3 regions of the Pedobacter riviphilus genome follow, and region 1 is predicted to be linked to each of the others. Evidence: riboswitches for the same ligand, from Rfam matches in the RefSeq annotation. Region 1 holds a riboswitch; each other region holds the start of a gene.
What was found. Region 1 has a riboswitch for S-adenosylmethionine ahead of metH (methionine synthase). Riboswitches for the same ligand answer to the same signal wherever they lie in the genome.
Positions count from the first base shown of each region.

Region 1 (7,834 bases):
GTGCATGGTTCTGCTTTTTAAACCTGCTATACCCAAACGTTTAATGGTGTGCCATAAAAATAAGGGGCTATGCCCATTTCTAGAGCCAGTAATGGTGGTGTCAACACTTCCGATATAAGCCACCGAACGGGCAATTCGATCGCGGTTCGATTTTTTTGCAACTACCACCCCGCAAGGCATGGGCGAACCAAAAAACTTATGACCACTAATGGCGATGCTGTCTGCACCATCTTCAAAGTCGAATGCTGGTCTTGGTTCAATTAATGCACTGTACGTACCAGAAAGTGCTGCATCGGCATGTATATAATAATGCTGGATAGCCAGTTTTTTTAAGATGCTTTTAATTTTGGCCACATCGTCACGTGCTTCGGTCATGGTGGTGCCAATATTGGCCATAATAATAACAGGCATATGGCGGTTCATCCGGATGGTGTGTTCAAGGTCTTCGTAATCGATTTCTCCGTTTTCCTGTGTACGGATAACAATGTTCGACATATTGAGTAAATGCAGGTTCTTTTGCACGCTATAATGTGTCGCTTCCGAATAATAAACCATTCCTTTCGGATGTAACTCGCGGGCAAGGTATAAGCCATATAGATTGCCTTCTGAGCCACCATTGGTTACATAACCCCACCAATTATCTGCAGGAGCACGGAAAAGTTCAGCAAAAAACTGGACTACTTCTTTTTCCAGCTCACGAGAGCCTACGCCGTAGGTTGAAGTAACGAAAGGATCGCCCAGGTTGTTCATCGGATATTTTAAAAATTCGGATAATGCCTGATAATCGAAATCTTTCGAAACGGGATAACCTAAAAATAAATCGGTTTGTTGCTTAACATTTTCCAATAGATCATTTAATACCTGTTGATCCTTTTCCTGTAATTTGCTCGCTTCCATAAAAGAGATGATTTGCTGCCAAAATTAGAAAAAACAGAATATAGTATTATTATTTTATTATAATTTAAGTATATTATTTTGTTTTTACTATTTTTAAGGAATTAAAATTCTATGTAGGCTGTAGATTTATCCTCGCAAAATATAAAATATGGCTACTGAAGGTTAAGGAGTGCTTGTCTTACCGCATTGTCGGTTTGATTTGCTGCCTTATAATAGCCTACATCGCCCAGATAGTAGCGACAAAGCAAGGCTTTAAGGTCATTTAAGATCACATTTTTCGAATTGTACAATTGAAAACGATCTATCGCTATGTTTTTACGTTGAAGAAACCCGATAAAATCTTTAAAATCATTATCGTTTATGGTGAAGATATTGATATTCTGTTCTACAAAACTGGCACTGTACTTATTGGTAAGTACATTAAACACGTAATCGGAAAGTACTTTCTTACTTACTAAATTACTGTAAAACTTATTGTAACCATTCGTGTCTAATCTCACAAATATATCTGGCTGGATACCGCCAATAGGCTTAACTTTTCTGTTCTGCTGAATATTTACACCTTCGGTTTTCTCAATAGAATCTTGAAAAGAAGTACGGTCTCCTGTAAGCTCTCCGTCCATCATCCGCTCGTCTAATTCATGTTTGTAAGCGTCGTAACCTTTTTTGTAAGATTTTTGGATACTCCGGCCAGATGGTGTGTAATATCTTGCGATGGTTAAGTTCAATGCAGAGCCGTCTCCAAAAGCAAATTGCTCCTGTACCAAACCTTTGCCAAAGGAGCGGCGGCCAACAATAATCCCTCGCCCCAAATCCTGGATAGCCCCTGCTACAATTTCGCTGGCCGAGGCCGTATTTTCATTAATTAAGACAGCCAGTTTGCCATTTTGAAAAGCGCCTGTTCCTGTAGAAAAATAATCGGTACGTGGCTCATGCTTACCCTGCGTATACACAATAAGTTTGTTCTCGCCCAAAAACTGATCAGCAAGTCCTGTAGCTGCAGTGAAATAACCACCTCCATTATCGCGCAGGTCAAGAATCAGCTTTTTCATGCCCTTTGCTTTCAGGTTGTTAGCCGCGACGGAGAAATCGTTGTCGGTATTAGCACCAAATTTACTGATTCGTACATAACCTGTTTCGTTGTTGATCATATAGGCGGCATCAATGCTGCTGATGTTTACTTTGCCGCGGGTAACCATGATTCGGTTACTTTGTGAAGCCCCCGAGTGTAAAAGCACTACGCTCACACCAGTTCCAGATTTACCTTTAAAACGACCAGTAAGTTGGTCTTTGGGTAGGTTTCGGCCACTTACTACTGCGGTATCGATACTCAAAATCTTATCGCCCAATTTAATTCCTGCCTGATAAGCTGGCCCATCCTTAACCACACTGGTAACCATCATGGTATCGTTAAGCATATAATATTCTATACCTACGCCTTCAAAATTCCCTTCCAGGTTATCGGTCATATCTTGCGCATCCGTTGGTGGCAGGTAAACACTATGTGGATCGAGTTGGTGTAAAACGCTGTCGATAGGTAAGTTTTGAAGCGAATCGGTATTGATGTCATCAACATAATTGCCATTGATGATGTGTAAGATCTCGTTTAATTTTTCGTCGCTATTGTTGGCTAACTGCGGACTTTTTTTAACGCCAAAACCTTGATCCTTAATGAATTTTATGCCCAAAAACATACCCGCTATTAAAATTACAGAATAGCTTAAAGCGATCAGTGCGTTATTACGGGTATTTTTTTTCATCAGCGTTACTGCAAATTTATGAAAATTAGCGAGTTGATATATTTTTTAACTGCATTTTCATGTCTTTTGTTTATAATATTTAACATTAATTAACGCAAGGAAGGCCTCGCTTGAAATTTATGACACATATTTTTGGATTTTTAGCGCAGTTTTTAGAAAGAATTTACCGAATTTTATCAAAATTAAATTTATGAATAGAGTTACCGAGCAAGAATCTAACTATGACCACATCGATCAGATGTCGGTATTAGAAGTTTTGCAGGGCATTAATAACGAAGATAAAACTGTAGCATTTGCAGTTGAAAAATGTTTGCCTCAGATTGAAAAATTAACGTCGGCAGTGGCTGGACGGATGAAAAAAGGTGGCCGTCTCTTTTATATAGGTGCAGGTACAAGTGGCCGTTTAGGTGTAGTAGATGCTTCAGAATGCCCGCCTACTTACGGTGTTCCTTTTGATTGGGTTGTAGGAATTATTGCTGGCGGCGATACAGCCATTAGAAGAGCGGTAGAATTTGCTGAAGATGATGCTGAACAAGCCTGGAAAGATCTTCAGGAATTTGAGATTAATGAAAAAGATTGTTTAGTTGGCCTGGCAGCATCGGGTACTACCCCGTACGTCATCGGTGGTTTAAACACGGCACGCAAGCATGGCATTTTAACTGGCTGCATTGTTTGCAATACCGGTGGGCCAATAGCTGCCGAATCTGATTTTCCGGTTGAAGTAGTAGTTGGGCCTGAGTTTGTTACCGGTTCTACCCGGATGAAATCGGGTACGGCGCAAAAGATGGTATTAAACATGTTAAGCACTACTGTTATGGTTCAGTTGGGGCGTGTAGTTGGCAATAAAATGGTCGATATGCAGTTAACCAATCATAAGCTGGTAGATCGTGGTACACAAATGGTTGCCGATGAACTGAATATAGGATATGAAGCAGCAGCAGAGTTATTAACCCGTTATGGAAGTGTGCGTAAAGCAGTTGAAGCCGGACATTAAAAAATGAGAGAATGCTTGAGTGATAGAATTAGAGGATGATTGATCTCAGCAGCAGTATCAAACATTCACTCATTCAAAACTCACCCATTCAATAATTAAAAAGAAGCATGCACGAAATTGAGCCTTATTATCAGTGGAGAGATGATTATATTTCGGCAGAAGATGAGCGTTCGCCATTTTACAATACCGAATATTCGGAACTTTACTTCGATAAGCAGATTTATAACTTTTTACTGCACCCACAATGGGATGAGTTCGGCTCGAATACCCTGTACATGAAGGTGTTGTACGTTGATTATGACCGCAGTTATGCCATTATAGAGTTTATAGGGGAATGGAACGATGCCATTAATAACGATATTATGCTGCTGAAACGCGATATTTTAGAGCTGATGATGGACGAAGGCATTAATAAATTTATCCTGATCGGTGAAAATGTGCTGAATTTTCATGCCTCTGATGACAGTTATTATGAAGAGTGGTTTCAGGAAGTAGAAGATGGCTGGATTGTTGGGGTAAATTTTCAGGAACACGTAATCACCGAGTTTCGCGATAATAACATCGATTATTACATTAACTTTGGTGGTGCATTTGACAATCTGCCATGGCGCACACTAAAACCACTACAGTTCTTTAAAAAAGTTGAAGAACTGCTGACAAAAAGATTAAACTAAATATTTATTTTTATATAGTTAAATACACAAATTTAAAATGGAACAACAAAATTATCAATATCAAGACAACAGTGTTTTTGTACAGGAAAAATCTGTTTCTAAAAAATTCTTTGCAAACGTTTTCTTATGGATGTTCGTGGCATTGAGTTTATCAACAGTAGCTGCCTATTTATTTGGTACCAATGAGCAGTTAATGCAATACCTTTTAAATATTAATCCAACAACTGGTAAAGTGAGCATGTCAATTTTTGGTTATGTAGCCATGTTTGCACCGCTTGGACTGGTTTTATTAATGGGATTCGGATTAAGTAGATTATCATTGCCGGCGTTAATTGGCGTTTTTGTACTTTATTCAGTGTTAACTGGAGTTAGTTTAAGTTTTATCTTGTTAACTTATACTTCAGGTTCAGTAGTGAGCTGTTTTGCAGGAGCTGCCGGAATATTTGGAATTATGGCATTTATGGGCTATACAACCAATATCGACCTAAGTAAATTTGGGCCGATTTTAATGGTTGGGGTAATTGGCTTAGTGATTGCCAGCGTAATTAATATGTTTATTCAAAGCGAACAGTTCAGTTTGTTTATGGCATTTATTGGTATCGCCATATTTACGGCATTAACGGCTTATGATGTGCAAAAAATTAAAAGAATTGGCGAAGGGATAGAAGCTAGCGGCGAACAGGTTCTTCAGATTGAATCTAAAAAAATGGCTATTGTAGCTGCACTATCTCTATACTTAGATTTCTTAAATATCTTCCTTTTCTTACTTCGTATTTTCGGAAGCAGAAAGTAATCATTAACAGAACAATATTCTTAAGGCCGCGCAGTTTTGCGTGGCCTTTGTAATTTTATTTGGTAGCAATGCGATAAATTTTGGAATTGATGTTGCTTTGTTGCATTTTTGTATGCTTATTAAGAAAGACGGAGGGATTAGACCCAACGAAGTCTTAGCAACCTGTAACCTACAAGGTGCTAAATTCTATTCTGCAAATAGCGGAAACAGATAAGTTTAGGATTACGATTCACGTACCAACTTTTTAAATAAGCCTTTTAGAGACTTGAGACTATAGATTTGAGATTTGAGACATTGCGTCTTATCCATGCTCATATCTAACGTCTCATATCTCAAATCTTACAACAAGAATGAGCATAAGAGAAGAATTAGAAAAACGTATTTTGGTGATTGATGGTGCAATGGGTACCATGATTCAGCGATATACCCTAACCGAAGAAGATTTTAGAGGGGAACGATTTAAAAACCATCCCTGTGATGTAAAAGGCAATAACGATTTGCTCAACATCACACGTCCGGATATTATTAAAACAATACACCTGGAGTACCTGGCGGCTGGTGCCGATATCATCGAAACTAATACGTTCAGTACACAGCGCATTTCCATGGCCGATTACCAGATGGAAGACCTTTCTTACGAGATGAGTTTTGAAGGTGCACGTGTGGCAAAAGAAGCTGTAAACGAATTTATGGCTGCAAATCCAGATCGTAAATGCTTTGTGGCCGGTGCTATTGGCCCAACCAACCGTACCCTTTCCATGTCGCCAAATGTAAACGACCCTGGTTTTAGGGCGGTTTATTTTGATGAACTGGAAGCTGCTTATTACGAACAGGTACGTGGTTTGGTAGATGGTGGTTCTGATGTATTATTAATCGAAACCATTTTCGATACGTTAAATGCTAAAGTGGCTATTGTGGCCATTAAAAAATATGAAGAGGTAATTGGCCGTAAACTGGAGATCATGATTTCTGGTACCATTACAGATGCCTCTGGAAGAACGCTTTCAGGCCAAACAGCCGAAGCTTTTTTGAACTCTGTAATGCATGCTAAACCATTAAGTATTGGTTTTAACTGTGCTTTGGGAGCTAAAGAAATGCGTCCGCATATTGAGGAGCTTGCCGCAAAAGCAGGTTGTTATGTTTCGGCCTATCCAAATGCTGGTTTGCCAAATGAGTTTGGAGCTTACGATGAGCAACCGCATGAAACGGCACATTTGGTAGACGATTTTATTGCATCAGGTTTTGTGAACATTGTGGGTGGATGCTGTGGTACCACGCCAGAGCATATTGGTTGTATTGCTAAAAATGCGAGGAAAGCCGAGCCGAGGAAAGTACCAGTGCTTGAGCCTTACATGCGTTTAAGCGGATTGGAACCGGTAACCATCACTCCAGAAAGCATTTTCGTCAATATTGGTGAAAGAACAAATATTACCGGATCCCCTAAATTCTCTAAACTGATCTTAGGTGGCGATTATGAGGCTGCATTGGCTGTTGCCTTACAACAGGTTGAGGGCGGTGCGCAGGTAATCGATGTGAACATGGACGAAGGGATGTTGGATTCGGAAGCGGCAATGACCAAATTCTTAAATCTCATTGCCTCTGAACCTGATATTGCTAAATTGCCCATCATGGTCGATTCATCCAAATGGTCGGTTATTGAAAATGGCTTAAAATGTTTGCAGGGAAAAGGGATTGTAAACTCCATCTCCTTAAAGGAAGGGGAGGAGAAATTCCGCGAAAGCGCCCGCAAAATTATGCAATATGGTGCTGCGGTAGTAGTAATGGCTTTTGATGAGCAGGGACAGGCCGATAATTATGAGCGTAGAAAGGAAATTTGCAAAAGAAGTTACGATATCCTGGTGAATGAAATTGGTTTCCCGGCAGAGGATATTATTTTCGATCCGAATATCTTAACCGTTGCAACAGGATTGGAAGAGCATAATAATTATGCAGTCGATTTTATAAATGCCACCCGTTGGATTAAAGAAAACCTGCCTCATGCTAAAGTGAGTGGAGGGGTTTCTAACATTTCGTTCTCTTTTAGGGGGAATAATGTAGTGCGAGAAGCCATGCACTCGGCATTTCTTTACCATGCCATTCAGGCTGGTTTAGATATGGGAATTGTAAATGCAGGGATGTTGGAGGTTTACCAGGAAATTCCACCCGAGTTGTTAGAAAGGGTAGAAGATGTACTCTTAAACCGAAGGGAAGATGCAACAGAGCGTTTAGTAGAATATGCTGATACTGTAAAATCGAAAGGTAAAGAGGTGGTTAAAGATGAAGAGTGGAGAAAAGGTTCTGTTGAAGAGAGATTATCTCATTCTTTAGTTAAAGGAATTGTAGAATACCTGGATGATGATGTAGAGGAGGCCAGACAAAAATATGCCCGCCCGATTCAGGTAATCGAGGGGCCGTTGATGGACGGGATGAATATTGTGGGTGATTTATTCGGTGCCGGAAAAATGTTCTTGCCCCAGGTGGTTAAATCGGCAAGGGTAATGAAAAAAGCCGTAGCCTATTTATTGCCATTTATAGAACAGGAGAAACTGGATAATCCCGATCAGGATCAAAACTCTTCCGCAGGAAAAGTATTAATGGCCACTGTTAAGGGCGATGTGCACGATATAGGAAAAAATATTGTGGGCGTGGTTTTAGCCTGTAACAACTTCGAAATTGTTGATATGGGCGTGATGGTTCCTGCGCAGGAGATCATTAA
Region 1 is NZ_CP061171.1:5,401,065-5,408,898, forward strand. It holds gene H9N25_RS22340 (histidine decarboxylase) at 1-897, opposite strand, end outside; gene H9N25_RS22345 (S41 family peptidase) at 1,050-2,657, opposite strand; gene murQ (N-acetylmuramic acid 6-phosphate etherase) at 2,848-3,651, shown strand; gene H9N25_RS22355 (hypothetical protein) at 3,759-4,325, shown strand; gene H9N25_RS22360 (Bax inhibitor-1/YccA family protein) at 4,363-5,118, shown strand; SAM riboswitch class I at 5,232-5,335, shown strand; gene metH (methionine synthase) at 5,469-7,834, shown strand, end outside.

Region 2 (7,834 bases), 700 kb from region 1:
CGTAGCAGTTCCTCCACATTTTGTTGCAATCGATATGAAATCGCCTCTACCATTTACTGGGTTTACAATAGCGATGGAATCACGGTATGGTGCGAAATGCAAGGATATTGAAATACAGACTAGCATGGATGGATTGACCTGGCAGAGCGCGGGGAATTTTACATTGAAAGCAATAGCCGGCCCACAACATGTATATCTTTCGTCTCAAAAAACTGCAAGATATTTTAAGATTATTGTTCTTTCATCATACAATGGCGGAAATGCCGCAAATATTGCAGAAATAACAGCTTTTAATGAATAATAACATTTATGGAGGAGATTAAATGCCTGAAAATTTCATGCTAAATAGATCTCTGAGAAATTATGAATAGATCTAAGATTGCTCATTGATCAAAAGTTTTTTATAAATGAGCAATCTTGGTTAAGATTAGTTAGTTAGAAAAACCGGTTAGCTGGATAGCACCGGTTTTTTCATTAATCTTAAGTTGCCATTTCTTTGTTGAACTCATCCAAATTTAACCAGTACTTTTTAATCAATACTTTAAAAAAAGGGCAATAATATATTATATTTTAACTTATATTTATACGGGGTAACTCCTAATCAACTATTCGAATAAATAAATGCCAGTCGGATCATCAAATAATGAAAAAGCGCTTTCGGATGCACTTAGGGAAGGTGATGTCAACGCTTTTAATCTGCTCTATTTGAAGTACGACAGGAAAATCTACTATAACCTTAAAAAACTCGTTCATCTGGAGGATGTAGCTCTCGAATTACACCAGGATGTATTTTTGAAGGTTTGGCTAAACCGCGATAAAATAAATTCAGATTTCCCTTTTGAATCATTTTTGGTTACAATAGCTAAAAATATCGCTATTGATTTTTATAGGAGGGTACTGCGCGAAAAAAAGCTAATGGACCGGCTGATAAACATGACAACCGAAATTTATGATCCTGTGACTGATTTCATGGAGAATAAAGCACTTGGCGAAATTATTGAAGAAAGCATTAATAAGTTACCGCCAAAACGACAGATCGTATTTCGTTTGATCAAGTTAGAAAATAAGAGTTACGAATTCGTTGCTAATGAGTTAGGCGTTTCTGTTGGCACAATTAAAGATCATATGGCGAAAGCCTCAGCATTCCTAAAAGCTGAAATAAGCAAATACGATTCAGAACTGTTGGTACTTTCTTTCATAAGCCTGATTCGGATTTTTCAAAAATAGCACAACATGATTAATCGTGTTTCAGATGAGCCCCTTTGGATGAAAGGATTTTCTAGGGCAATGAAAGACGGGTCATTAACAAAATCCCCTCCCTCCAAAAAAAACAATAAATAAGGTATAATACTATAGCTAGCATAGATTTTTTCCTTTATAAGCGTATAGTAATAAAAAGGTGCATAAAATGAGTCGAAAAAAGGCTTAATATTTAAATTTAATGGGCCTTCAATCAAATATAATCGCAATAACTTTTTGAAATCAGTATGAAACTTGTAAAACTAAATTTATCAATTTTATTTATTGTTATCTCTTTTTCTGTATATGGAGAGGCATATACCGCAGTCAGGGAAATTGCGCAGCGCCGGGTTCCATGGCTTGTTTCATCCCTATCTTTCAGTGTTATACCAACAGAAACAGGCGAAGATATTTTTGAACTGTCCTCAGTTGGAAATATGGTGAATATCGCTGCTTCGAATTCAAATAGTGCGGCCTATGGTTTGGGCTATTATCTCAAGTATTACTGTAACAGAAGCATGTCTCATTTAGGAGATAATCTATCTCCGCTTCTTAATATCCCAAAAATCAATAAAAAGGTTAGGATATCTTCGCCATTTCGCTTTAGGTATGCCTTAAATTATTGTACCATTAGCTATTCAATGGCGTATTACAAATGGGCTGAATGGGAACGTGAACTAGATTGGATGGCACTGAATGGGGTGAACCTGATGCTTGCACCTGTTGGAATGGAGGCGGTTTGGCAGAATACATTAAAAAAATTAGGCTATAATAACAGGGATATCGGCGATTTCATAGCTGATCCTGCTTTTAGTGCGTGGTGGTTAATGGGAAACCTGGAAGGCTGGGGAGGCCCGATTACTCAGAGTGTAATTAACCAACAGGCCAAGCTAGAGCAACAGATCATTAAGCGTATGAGAGACTTAAAGATTGAGCCCGTAATGCAAGGGTTTTATGGCATGGTTCCAACAAGCCTTAAAAACAAGATGAAAGCGAGCGTGATAGACCAGGGTAAGTGGGCTGGAGGTTTTACACGCCCTGATTTTCTAATTCCTACTGATACAGCCTTTAGTCAGGTAGCTGATATCTATTACACAGAAATGAAGAAGCTTTATGGAGCTGATCTTCACTTTTTTGGCGGAGATCCTTTTCATGAGGGCGGAAACTCCAAAGGGGTTGATGTGAGTACGGCAGCTACTATTATACAACGAAAAATGGATCAGCACTTCTCAGGCAGTAGCTGGGTACTGCAGGGTTGGCAATCGAATCCTTCTGAAGCGCTACTTAATGGTTTAGATAAAAAGAAAACGTTAGTGATTGAACTATTTGGAGAAAATACCAATAACTGGGAAAAAAGAAAAGGCTATAATGGAACTCCATTTGTTTGGAGTAACGTAAGTAATTTCGGGGAAAAGAATGGTTTATATGGTAAGCTTCAACGCTTTTCAGATGAAGTGAACAGAGCTAAAGGGAGCGAGTATGGACAGTATTTAGCGGGTATTGGTATTATTCCAGAGGGGATAAACAATAACCCGGTAGCTTTCGATTTTATGCTTGAGCTTGGCTGGCATCAAAATCCTGTATCAGTAAAGAGTTGGATTAAAACCTATCAGGACTACCGCTATGGAAAAAGCAGTTCAAAAATGGACCAGGCCTGGCAGTTATTGTTGCAAACAGCCTATAGCAGTCCAGAAATTTATCAGGAAGGGCCTTCGGAATCTATTTTTTGTGCAAGGCCTGGTGTTGCTATTAAAACGGTTTCAACATGGGGAACCCGCAAAAGAAATTATAATCCGGAACTTTTTTTGGAAGCGGTAAAACTTTTTGTAGCGGCTGGTGATGATTATGCAAATGTTGAAACATATCAAACAGATAAGATTGATCTCGTGAGGCAGGTATTGGCGAATAAAGGAGATAAAAGTTATCAGAATATGATTGAGGCCATACAAGCAAAAGATGTGGTTGCATTTAAAAAAGAAAGTGCTGTATTCCAGAAACTGATACTCCAGCAGGACTCATTGTTGAGCTCAAGCAGGTACTTTTCTTTAAACCGCTGGTTGGAACAGGCTATTAATTTTGCGAAAACACCAGCGGATAGAGAGAGGGCTTTAAGAAATGCAAAAATTCAGATAACCTATTGGGGACCCGAAAATAATCCAAAGACAGACCTACATGATTACGCGCATAAAGAATGGAGCGGTTTGCTAGGCTCTTTATATCTGTCCCGCTGGCAGCGCTTTATTAAGGAGCAATTAGCTAAGATGGAAGGTAAGGAAAGCAATAGCCCCGATTATTTTGCCATGGAAGTGGCCTGGACAAAGTCGGCTGATACCTATAGGCTAAAGCCTATAAATGTTTCTCAGCTAAATAAATTGATTGATAATATATTAAAATAACCGGTTTTTATTCCAAGTAGTTCGCATATAATTAACTAAGAACAACCATTACTGACGAAAAAAATATGAAAATTAAATTTTTACCATTGCTTATATTTATCTGTTTAATAAATAATCTGTTAGCGCAAACTAAATCACAAGATCCAAAACACACTTTCGCTATTGAGGGCGGTAATTTTCTGTTAGACGGTAAACCGATTCAAATTTATAGTGGAGAAATGCATTATGCACGCATTCCAAAACCTTATTGGCGCCACCGCTTGAGAATGATGAAAGCAATGGGTTTAAATGCTGTGGCTACTTATGTTTTTTGGAATTACCATGAAACTGCTCCCGGGGTTTGGGATTTTAAGACTGGTAATCGAGATATCGCCGAATACATCAAAACTGCTCAAGAAGAGGGTTTATTTGTGATCCTTAGACCAGGCCCATATGTTTGTGCGGAATGGGAATTTGGAGGCTATCCATGGTTTTTGCAAAAGGTGCCAGGCATGGTTATTCGTGGCAATAATCCACAATATTTAGCTGCAACAAAAGCTTATTTTACTGCACTGTACGGACAGCTTAAAAATCTTTTAATAACCAATGGAGGTCCAATCATAATGGTGCAGGGCGAAAATGAATTTGGGTCTTATGTGGCTCAACGTAAGGATGTTCCGTTAGAAGATCATAAAAGGTATAGCGCAGCTGTATTTCAACAGTTAAAAGATATTGGCTTTAATGTGCCATTTTTTACTTCAGACGGAAGTTGGCTTTTTGAGGGGGGCGCATTACCAGGAGCTTTACCAACTGCAAATGGTGAAGATGATGTAACCAAGCTTAAGGAATTGGTGAATAAATACAATGGTGGTAAAGGACCTTATATGGTAGCAGAATTTTATCCTGGCTGGTTAGCCCATTGGGCAGAGCCTTTTCCTAAAGTTTCTACGCAAGCAGTGGTTAAGCAAACGCAAAAATATTTAGATGGTGGCGTATCTTTTAATTATTATATGGTACATGGAGGTACAAATTTCGGTTTTACATCAGGCGCAAATTATGATAACAAACATGATATTCAGCCAGATTTAACCAGTTATGATTATGATGCGCCAATTAGTGAGGCTGGTTGGGCTACCGAAAAGTACAATGCTTTAAGAGATTTGCTGAAGAAGCCAGAAACTCCAGCTGTTCCGGCAAAAATTCCTTTAATTGCTATTCCGGATATTATTTTAACAAAAGCAGTTGATTTGGAAGATATTAAAAGTAAAATTACACCAGTAAATGACGATAATCCTTTAACTTTTGAAGCTTTAAATCAAGGACATGGCTACATTTGGTACAGCAAAAAATTTAATCAGCCTATTAGTGGTAAACTAGAGTTGGCTGGTTTGCGTGATTATGCCATTGTGTATGTCAACGGAACTAAGGTTGCTGAATTAAACAGCTATTATAAAAAATATGATTGTGATATTGACATTCCTTTTAATGCCGTTTTAGATATTGTAGTTGAAAATATGGGGCGTATTAACTACGGGGCAAAAATCATTAACAGTACAAAAGGTATCATTTCTCCGGTAATTATTAATGGACAAACTATTAGCGGAAACTGGAATATGTATAAGTTGCCTATGGAGGTTGTGCCTAATTTAGCCTTGGCAAAAAATACGGCAACAGTTGGAAGACCAGCTTTTTACGAAGGAAGTTTTTCTCTAACAAAAACTGGTGATACTTTTCTTGATATGCGTGATTGGGGTAAAGGTATCGTGTTTATTAACGGAATAAATATAGGACGTTACTGGAGCGTTGGTCCCCAACAAACGCTGTACCTACCAGGTTGTTGGCTAAAAAAGGGTAAGAATGAAATTGTAATTTTCGAGCAGAATAATGACACGCTACACAAAGTAATTAAATCTGTAGAAGTACCTGTATTAGAATTACTGAAGCCTTAAAGTATTAACCTAGATGATCTTCGATCATTCCTTTAAGAAGTTATTCCATCGTTTTGGGTGATTTTTATGAAGTTGGATTACACTGCCTTAATGGGAGGCAGTGTAGATCACTATGCGCTGTAACAATTATTATAGCTGTGGCTTAATAAATTATCGGGTCTAAAACGAAACAATATCTAAATTCCGTTAAAAGGAAATAATGCAGTATTACATTACTCAGCTGACTTTTTTCTAGTAAATGTTTTTCGGTTCAGTCAAACTTTTTTACAGCTTAAAACAATGGTTAGATAAAATCTGGCAGTGTTTTAATGTGTTCGGTTCTAAGGTAATGTTTTTCATCAACTGTTTTGAAAAACAGTGATTGCAGAGTTCAAATCTTGTCTATTAATGTCACAACGCTGTAATTATATACATAATATTGGCTTAGCACAAAAAAATCAAATTAAAGACTATAATATCCATAGAAATTATATACATTTGTGCCGTTAATATATTTTTGACTTATCCAGAAAGACGGAGGGAAAAGGCCCTGTGATGTCTTAGCAACCTGTTGCCAAATAAGGTGCTAAATCCTTCCCGTAAGGGAAAGATAAGAATAACTTTCTCCGGAAATCTGAATAAGCAGTGATGATTTAAAATTGAAAGATGAGTATTTATTTAGATAATGCAGCGACCACCCCACTTGCCAGTGAGGTTTTTACAGCCATGAAGCCCTTTATTTTTGAGTCATTTGCAAACCCGTCTTCGGCACACGCTTTAGGCAGGTATGCCAGAGAAGCCGTAGAGCGATCGAGAGAAATTATTGCGGATACTTTATATACAGAACCAGGAAATATTTTCTTTACTTCTGGCGGAACCGAAGGCGATAATACAGCTTTACTTTCAGCAGTTTATAACCATAATATCCGGGTTGTTATTACTTCCAGATTAGAGCATTATGCTGTTTTAAATACACTTAAAGCTTTGGCAGACAGTGGTGTAATCAGATTGGTATATCTGGAAAACGATAGCAAAGGCAAATTATCGCTCGCTGAGCTGGATACTTTGCTCGAAAATGAAGAACCGGCACTAATATCCTTAATGCACGGTAACAATGAAATAGGAAATTTAAATCCCATTTTGGAAATTGCCGATCTTGCTGAGCATCATGGTGCGATATTCCATTCAGATACGGTGCAAACCATTGGCCATATCGATATTAACACCCGCCAGCTGGCGCCCGATTTTCTGGTGGGCTCGGCGCATAAGTTTCATGGGCCGAAAGGTGTTGGTTTTCTATATGCAAAAGAACCGGCTAATCTGCGTGCTTTTATTAAGGGAGGAGGGCAGGAATCGGGAAAGCGGGCAGGTACCGAGAACGTAGCAGGTATTGTAGGGATGGCAGCGGCACTTCAGCATGCCTATGATAACCAAAACCTTTACGAAACACATATCCATTCACTTAAAAAAAGATTGCTTAACGGGCTTACAAGCCTTTCTGAAATAAACTTTAACGGTTATTCAGATCATCCTGATAAAAGCTTATCTACGGTATTAAGTGTTTCATTACCCGCATTGCCCAATGGTGCAGATTTGTTACAAACTTTAGACAGGGCAGGCATATTTGTTTCGGGAGGAAGCGCCTGTTCTTCCAATCATTCATCGCATGTTATTGAAGCATTGGGAACTGGTAAAAATGAAGAAACAATCAGGTTTTCTTTCAGCAGGTTTAATACCCAGGCCGAAATCGATGAAGTGGTTGCACTGTTGAACAGCCTTTACCGCAATCGTCAGGAACAATCAAACCTCCTTTACGCTTAAAAATAATTCCTAATCATACATCAATAAATTAATCTGAAATGAAAAAAACACTACTCGTTGCAGTTGCTGTACTACCACTAGCTGCACTGGCACAAAAACCATTCTCGTTAAACGGAACCCTAAAAAATGATAAGGGGAATGAGAAAATTTACTTGAGCTATTCGAAAGATGGTAAATCGATTTTAGACTCCACTGAATTAAAAAACGGCACTTTTGCTTTTAAAGGTGAGATCGCCGATCCGCTAAGGGCTTCGGTATATAAAAAGCCCGCTGAAAAGAATGGAAAACGCGATTTCTTGTCCATTTACCTTGAAGCTGCCAATATTCAGCTGGTATCTGCCGATTCTTTAAAAAATGCATCGATCAGCGGGTCGAAAGTAAATGCAGATAATGAAAAACTTAAGGCTTTAACCAAACCAGTTCAGGATAAACTGGCTGCAATAAATGGCGAATTTGGCAAATTAACCGCCG
Region 2 is NZ_CP061171.1:277,563-285,396, forward strand. It holds gene H9N25_RS01155 (discoidin domain-containing protein) at 1-301, shown strand, start outside; gene H9N25_RS01160 (RNA polymerase sigma factor) at 622-1,227, shown strand; gene H9N25_RS01165 (alpha-N-acetylglucosaminidase) at 1,488-3,635, shown strand; gene H9N25_RS01170 (glycoside hydrolase family 35 protein) at 3,701-5,563, shown strand; SAM riboswitch class I at 6,062-6,159, shown strand; gene H9N25_RS01175 (cysteine desulfurase family protein) at 6,209-7,363, shown strand; gene H9N25_RS01180 (TlpA disulfide reductase family protein) at 7,402-7,834, shown strand, end outside.
Region 2: linked by a shared signal. The riboswitch ahead of H9N25_RS01175 (cysteine desulfurase family protein) and the one ahead of metH (methionine synthase) in region 1 are both predicted to bind S-adenosylmethionine.

Region 3 (7,834 bases), 1.4 Mb from region 1:
ACATGGTGGTAATCCTTGATAGCGAAACCGGAAATTACATTGTTGCACCATCTATACCTTTGAGCGGAAAAGTACAGTGGATAAAAGGTGAATTTAATAAGACTTTTAATACTGCAATTGATAATAAAAAAGAGCCGAAATAATCAATTGTGTCATAAACGAGGTGAATCAATGGTCTGTGTCTCACAGACCATCTTTGTTTTTACCATAAGAAAAGTCTCAAGAGGTTGTCATCCTGAGCAGGGTAGAAGGACCTTATTACAAGATAACTAAATATAATGAAGAATAGTTTACTTTACACTTATCCGCTCAACTATTGGTTTACCCGTTGCTTCATCAATACCTTCAACCTCTGCATACTTCACATTTGGGAGCCAGAAACTGCCACCCTGTATCCTGATAAATAATCGGGCAACCCTAATGGTTCGGTTGTTTATGGTCACCGAGACGTGATAGCTTTTATCGCTATACTTTTGCAGGTAAAATGGTAATTTTTTGTGTGATACAAACCTAAATTCATATTTATCGGCGCCAAGGGCCTTCGTGTCGATACCGTAGGCAAACTTGCGTTGGATATAACCGAGATCCTTTTTCTGTCCTTTTTCACCGTACCGGATCCAATAAACCTGAATAGGAGCATCGCTATTGATAGTCCCGTTTTCTTTGAGATTTAATGCATAAATTAAAGTGTTTGTATTCGGATCACGCTGGAGGTAAAACAGCATATGATCTATATTTTTAGGTGTTGGAAAACTGAGCGGGGATGGATCTTTCGACTGTGTCCATGCTAGAGGTGAAAACAAGAAGAAGGTTAAAACTATAATGAACGAGGTTTTAAGTAGAATGAGTAGTCTAGGTGGTGTTAAATACATTTTAGGCTTGTTTATTTAAGAGAGCTTTTAAAAGATTTGAGTACTTTTTAAGTGTCGGTTTTGGGTTGATCATGCAGAATTTCTTCATCGATCTCATTAAGCTGTTCATTATAAAGCCGGTCTGATTCTGCCTTACAATGTTCATAATCATCTAATTTTTCGCAGGAAGTGTTTCCGTGGATCTCGAAAAAATCCCTGATGGATGGATAATCAAAATAAACTGACATATTATTAAGTTTAGGTTACCAATTTGAAGGGGATGGCCATTGATTGTTCGCCGAAAACAGTTAAGAAATCTGCTTTCAAACTCATCTTTTCTGCCATTGCAGAAGGAATTAGCACCTTGTTACACAACAGGTTGCTAAGACATCAAAGGGCCATTCCCTACGTCTTTCTTGATAAGTATTAGACGTCATGGACGGAATCGAACCGCCGTACTAGGTTTTGCAGACCTTTACCTAACCACTCGGCCACATGACTATATGGTCTTTTCAAGTAGCTTTAGATTCACTTTTTGAAGAAGACTCAGCAAAAGTAAAAATTAATTACTATAATTTCTATAGAAATAGTAGTTTTTTTGTGAGATTTCTGATTGTTGAGCTTGTTTTATGGTGTAATTTATTGGTTTTTAGTTGTTTGTGTATTTAAAATAAATTGCAGGTAGATCCTGAAACAAGGTGAGGATGATGATTACTCGCATACAACTCGCCATCGTGATCCGATAGTTATCGGATGCAACTAGATTTACAAGATGACTTTAGTATTCAATAAATTAAGGTTAAAGATTCTTGACTGCGTTAACAAAGACTGATTTAGAAAATCGGTCGTCATTTCCTTTGCTTAGCGAAGGAAATGACGATTCGCCTATACCTATCATCACTACTCTTTTGCTTTCTTGTTAAGATACCTGCCTCTCCGAACGGCCTAATGCTACGCCCTTGCATAATTCCCTCAGTCCAATTTCTTCTTTAATTGTAAATTATATTTCTGTAAATCAATTGTTTACTGATAAAGTCTATAAAATCTATAGGAATACTTGTTTAAATTAAACGAAGTTTATACCTTTACAAAAAAAATAATAGTTCACTAGCAAATTTACGTTCAAGATGAAACTCCGCAGACAACCTCAGCCATATCCCCTGATCAATTATTCAGATCAGTATAACTGCTGTTGCCGCTAATATAAGCTAAGATACAGATCACCTGTTAAAGGTTTTCATTCAGATATTCTTATTTAAAAATCCTGGTACCCCGGGGCCTTTTGATAGAATATTATGGTGGTCATGTATTTAAGTCAATAAGTTGCCGGGGTATCAGGAACAGCCCAAACTAATCACCACCACTAGTTTAGGTTATTACTCTAATTAATTCACCACCATTAATTAGTTGATTTATACAGAAGAAGGGAGAGTCAGTACTCGTTGAACTTCTAGCAACTTTCCATAGGAAAAAGTGCTCAAACTGATCTAGCAATAGATTATAAATTAACCAATAACAAGTAAACTCACGTTTCCTGTTAGGGATTTCATTAAAAGCATAACAGTTGTTTAAACAGCCTGTATCTGTGCTATATGGTTTTCTGTGGGAGAAATCGTGCCTTGTTATTAAAAACTCTAAAACGATAGTGTTTAACTAATAATGATGATTATGAAAATGAAAATTTCCTCAAGAATTGCATGCCTAACCACCTCAGTCCTGTTACTGGGAGGCATTGCATCCGCCAAGGTGGCAAAACCATTCCCAAAAGAAGGGATTTGGAGGGGCGAGTTTAATGTAAGCGAATCAAAAGTGCCATTTAACTTCGAATTAAAAGGTAAAAATCCTCAAACGGCCATCTTAACTTTAATTAATGGCTCCAGACGTGATGATTTTCATGTAGAAAGACGTGGTGATGATTCCATCTATGTAAAAATGAATACCTACGATGCTGCTTTGGTGGCAAAAATAGAAACTGATGGCACTTTATCGGGCGAATACCGCAGTCTGGTACCTGGTTTCAGGGGCAATTCACTTCCCTTTGTAGCAGAGCATGGTAAAAATTACCGCTTTGTAGAACCTGGAAAAGATATCGCACCAAAACACAATATCTCTGGCAAGTGGGAAATAAAAACCTATACCAAAGAAGCTGTACCAGCATCTATTGCTTTATTAAAGCAGAATGGAAATAAACTTACCGGAGTAATCATGACTGTTGTGGGCGATACACGGGAGCTTGAAGGTACTGTACAGGGTGATGAATTTGAGTTGTCTGGCTTTACCGGACCAAGTCCTTTTATTGTAAAAGGAAAAATTAACGACGATAACAGCATTACTGGTGAACAGGGTTTCGGAATTTATAAAAACCTGAAATTTGATGGCCAGCGCAACGAAAATGCCGAGCTTCCTGATCCTTACAAGCTTACTTTTCTTAAAGAAGGTTATAAAAAACTTGATTTTACCTTTCCAGATCTAACAGGAAAAAATGTTTCCTTAAGTGATGATAAATACAAAGGTAAGGTCGTAATTATTGAAACGATTGGTACCTGGTGCCCAAATTGTACCGATCAAACGGTTTTTCTTTCGCCATGGTTTAAAAAGAACCAAAAACGAGGCGTGGAAGCCATTGCGATTGGTTTCGAACAAAAAGATGATCTCGAATATGCCAAATACACGTTGGGTAAATTGAAAGAGAAATATGGTATCACTTACGATATCCTGTTTGGTGGCATTGCCGATAAAAAAGTAGTGGCTGAAAAACTGCCTGCGCTAAATAAATTCATTGCTTTTCCAACAACCATCATTATCGATAGAAAAGGAAATGTAAGAGAAATTTATACCGGCTATACAGGCACCGTAACCGGAAAATACTTTAACGATTACGAAACCAAATTTAACAAAGTGCTCGACGAGCTGATTGCTGAACCAGTACCCGAAAAACTGGCTTCAGCAGAAACACTAAAAAGTAAATAACCTAAACTAAGTATAAACAAAATATTAGGCTGTATTTCATTGCAGCCTATATTTTAACCTACACTTAAAACTATACAAGATGAAAACTTACTTTGCTAAAATGCAGGTGCTGGCACTGGCATCGCTCATTTCTACAACAGCCTTTGCTGTAAATAAGGTGCATGAAGAACCGAAAACAGCCAAAAAATTTATAAAAGAAGGAATTTGGCGTGGTGTTTTTAAGGTAGCTGAAACAGAAGTGCCTTTTAATTTCGAACTGAAAGGAAAAGATGCAGCGCATGCCACGTTTACACTGTTAAACGGTACGCGGAGAGACGATTTCCACATCAAATACCTGGGACAGGATTCACTATTTATCAAAATGAATACTTACGATGCAGCTTTGGTGGCCAAAATTGAAAGTGATGGCCGGATCTCTGGCGAATATAGAAGCCTGGTGCCAGGTTTGCAGGGCAATGCTTTGCCTTTTACTGCAGAGCAAGGTAAATCTTACCGTTTTGTTGAGCCGGGAAAAGACGTTGCACCTGTTGCCAATTTAACTGGTAAATGGGAGTTTAAAGGTTTTTCTAAAGAAGCTGTTCCAAACAAAGTTGCCATATTAAAACAAGAAGGAAATAAACTTACTGGTGTAATTATGCAGGTAACCGGCGATAGCCGTGAGCTTGAAGGTACCGTTCAGGGAAATCAATTTGTACTTTCTGGTTTTAGTGGACCAAGCCCTAAAATTTATAAGGGTACCATTAACGAAGACGGTACACTTTCGGGTGAAATTAGCCAGGGCATTTACGATAACTTAAAGTTTACCGGCGTAAAAGACAGTAAGGCAGAATTGCCAGATCCTTATAAACTAACACATTTAAAGGAAGGTGTTAAAAAACTTGCTTTTACTTTTCCCGATCTGAATGGCAAACCTGTTTCGTTAACTGATGATAAATATAAAGGTAAGGTTGTGATTGTAGAACTGGTGGGTACCTGGTGCCCCAACTGTACCGACCAAACCGTATTCCTTTCTCCTTGGTTCAATAAAAATTCGAAAAGAGGGGTAGAAGCCATCGCCATTGGTTTCGAGCAGAAAGATGATCTTGAGTATGGAAAATATACACTTGGAAAGCTTCGCGATAAATACAACATTAAATACGATATCCTATTTGGCGGATTGGCCGATAAAAGATTGGTTGCCGATAAACTTCCGGCATTAAACAAATTCATTGCTTATCCAACCACCATTATTATCGATAGAAAAGGAGAAGTACGCGAAATATACACGGGTTACACTGGTACCGTTACAGGTAAATATTACGATGATTACGAGAAAAAATTCAATAAAGTTCTGGATGAATTAATCGCAGAACCAGTACCATCAGCAGCCTATTTTGAGGCACAAGCAAATGGAAAATAACTAAACCACCAAAACTAAATACCATATATAACATGTTACAGTATAAAACGATTGCACTTATTGCTACCACAGTTGTAGCTTCATCTTTCATCGCTTTAAACGGGCCTAAACCTAAACTAAAGGTAGCTACCGAAGCCACATCAAGGAAATTGGTAAACTATAAAGTAAGCCCTGAACAAAGTAAATTAACATGGTTAGCTAAAAAGGTAACTGGAGAACATTCAGGCACCATCAATGTAACTTCTGGATCGCTGACTTTAGATAATAAAGTGCTAAAAGGCGGTAGTTTCGAACTCGATACAAAAACCATTGCGGTTACCGATTTAACGGATAAAGAAACCAATGCAAAACTATTGGGGCACTTAAAAAGTGCTGATTTTTTTGCTGTTGATAAGTTTGATAAAGCTACATTCAATATCACTTCTGCCAAAAGTACAGGTGCAGGAACTTATGATGTTAAAGGAAAACTGACCATTAAAGGCATTACGAATGAAATCAGTTTTCCAGCAACAGTTAAACAAGAAGGTAATAAAGTTACAGCCAATGCAAAAATTACGGTCGATAGAACCAAGTATGATATCAAATTCAGGTCGAAAAGCTTTTTCGAAAACCTGGGCGATAAAGCCATTTATGATGATTTTGAGCTGAATGTACAGCTTGTTGCTAATAATTAAAGAATCTCTTGTTAAGGTTAGTGGTGATGGGAGGATGTGTGGTTCTCCCTGCCGCTAGCTATATCTGGTTGTCATTCTAAACGCCAGTGAAGAATCCTTAAAGTCGTCATCCTGAATTCATTTCAGGGTCTATCATGCGGAAAATATGCTGAACTAAATTCAGCATTGACGACAAATTGATCCGAACCGAATAAAACAATGAAAAGAAGCAAACTCATAATTCCCCTAAGCCTTATCGTGTTAGTGATCCTAATGGCGGGCTTCGGTGCAGACGATCCAGCTGTAATTAACAGCAAAGAACGTTTGGGCGAAAAACTGTTTTTTGATCCGATCCTTTCTAAAGATAAAAGCATTAGTTGCGCCTCTTGCCATAAACCAGAGTTTGCTTTTGCAGACACCAGCGCCGTGAGTTTAGGCGTAGGGGGAACCAAAGGAACGCGTAATTCGCCGTCGGTAACTAATCTTTCAGGCAGGCCAAACTTATTTTGGGATGGCAGAGCTGCTTCTTTGGAAGATCAGGCTTTGCAGCCCATCATCAATCCGGTAGAAATGAACCTGCCCATTGCCGATGCCATTGATCGCTTGCAAAAAGATAAGGATTATACAGTGTTATTCCAGAAGATTTTCAATTCTCCGCCTACACAAAAGAATTTGCTACTGGCCATTGCCTCTTTCGAAAGAACGTTAGAAACCGCAAACAGCCCTTACGATCGGTATATTAATGGTGATGACAAAGCCATATCTGAAAATGCAAAGCGAGGCAGAATGTTGTTCATCGGAAAAGCCAATTGTAACAATTGCCATTCGGGCGAAGATTTTACCGCCGACCGTTTTAAAGGAATTGGGTTATTTAATGAATTAGAGCTAAAAGACCAAGGCAGATTTGAGGTAACACACAACCCTGAGCATAAAGGGCATTTTAAAATACCTGGTTTAAGGAACGTTGGCATTACGGCACCATACATGCACAATGGAATGTTTAAAACACTAAAAGAAGTAATCCAATATTACAATAACCCAGATGCGGTAATCAAAAATGGGAAAAACAGGGATCTTTCTTTAAATAAACCGTTAGGCTTGAGCGAAACTGAAATAAACGATATAGAGGCTTTTTTGCTTTCGCTGACCGATGATAGATTCAAAAACAAAAATGATTAAATAGGCATAGCCAGATCAAAAACCTTTAAAACTTAATTTTTAACACATTTTTTCCACTCAAAATAAGGTGGATGGCCATTGGTATGTCTATTCCAAAATAAATAAAATGAAGATAAAACTACTTTTAATATTGCTGTTAACTACAGTCGCTTACTCCAAATTAGCCGCTCAGCAAAAAATCATCACGGGGGTGGTTGTTTCTGCAGAAAATAAAACGCCATTACCAGGAGTATCTGTAAAGATCAAAGGGCTCGATGGTTCTACCGTTACCGATAAGGATGGAGTATTTAAAATTTCTACCAAAAACGGGCGATTTATCGAGGTTTCTTATATCGGTTATAAAACCGCTACCATCGAAATTGGATCCTCTACGAAATTGAACGTTTCGCTCGAACAGGCCGATAACACTTTAACCGAATTGCAGATTGTAGGTTCAAGGAATGCCAATCGTACCAAACTCAATTCGCCTGTTCCAGTTGATGTGATCGATTTAAAAACATTACAACAGACCTCCCCACAGGCCAGCGTAACGCAATTACTCCAGTATGTTTCGCCATCTTTTCACTCTTCGGTTTCGGGTGGTGGTGATGCCGCATCGGCAACTTCTACCGTGCAGTTAAAAGGACTGGGGGTAGACCAGGTGTTGGTTTTGGTAAATGGTAAAAGAAGACATAAAAGCTCCAACATCAGTTGGGGTGGTTTGGGCAATGGCGCTACAGGATATGACCTGAATGCCATCCCGGTGGGATCGATAGATCGTATCGAAATTTTACGCGATGGTG
Region 3 is NZ_CP061171.1:989,817-997,650, forward strand. It holds gene H9N25_RS04145 (hypothetical protein) at 1-143, shown strand, start outside; gene H9N25_RS04150 (DUF4833 domain-containing protein) at 291-725, opposite strand; gene H9N25_RS04155 (hypothetical protein) at 920-1,099, opposite strand; SAM riboswitch class I at 1,178-1,277, opposite strand; tRNA gene H9N25_RS04160 (tRNA-Cys) at 1,282-1,352, opposite strand; SAM riboswitch class I at 2,261-2,358, shown strand; gene H9N25_RS04165 (peroxiredoxin family protein) at 2,520-3,821, shown strand; gene H9N25_RS04170 (peroxiredoxin family protein) at 3,901-5,220, shown strand; gene H9N25_RS04175 (YceI family protein) at 5,253-5,894, shown strand; gene H9N25_RS04180 (cytochrome-c peroxidase) at 6,093-7,052, shown strand; gene H9N25_RS04185 (TonB-dependent receptor) at 7,159-7,834, shown strand, end outside.
Region 3: linked by a shared signal. The riboswitch ahead of H9N25_RS04165 (peroxiredoxin family protein) and the one ahead of metH (methionine synthase) in region 1 are both predicted to bind S-adenosylmethionine.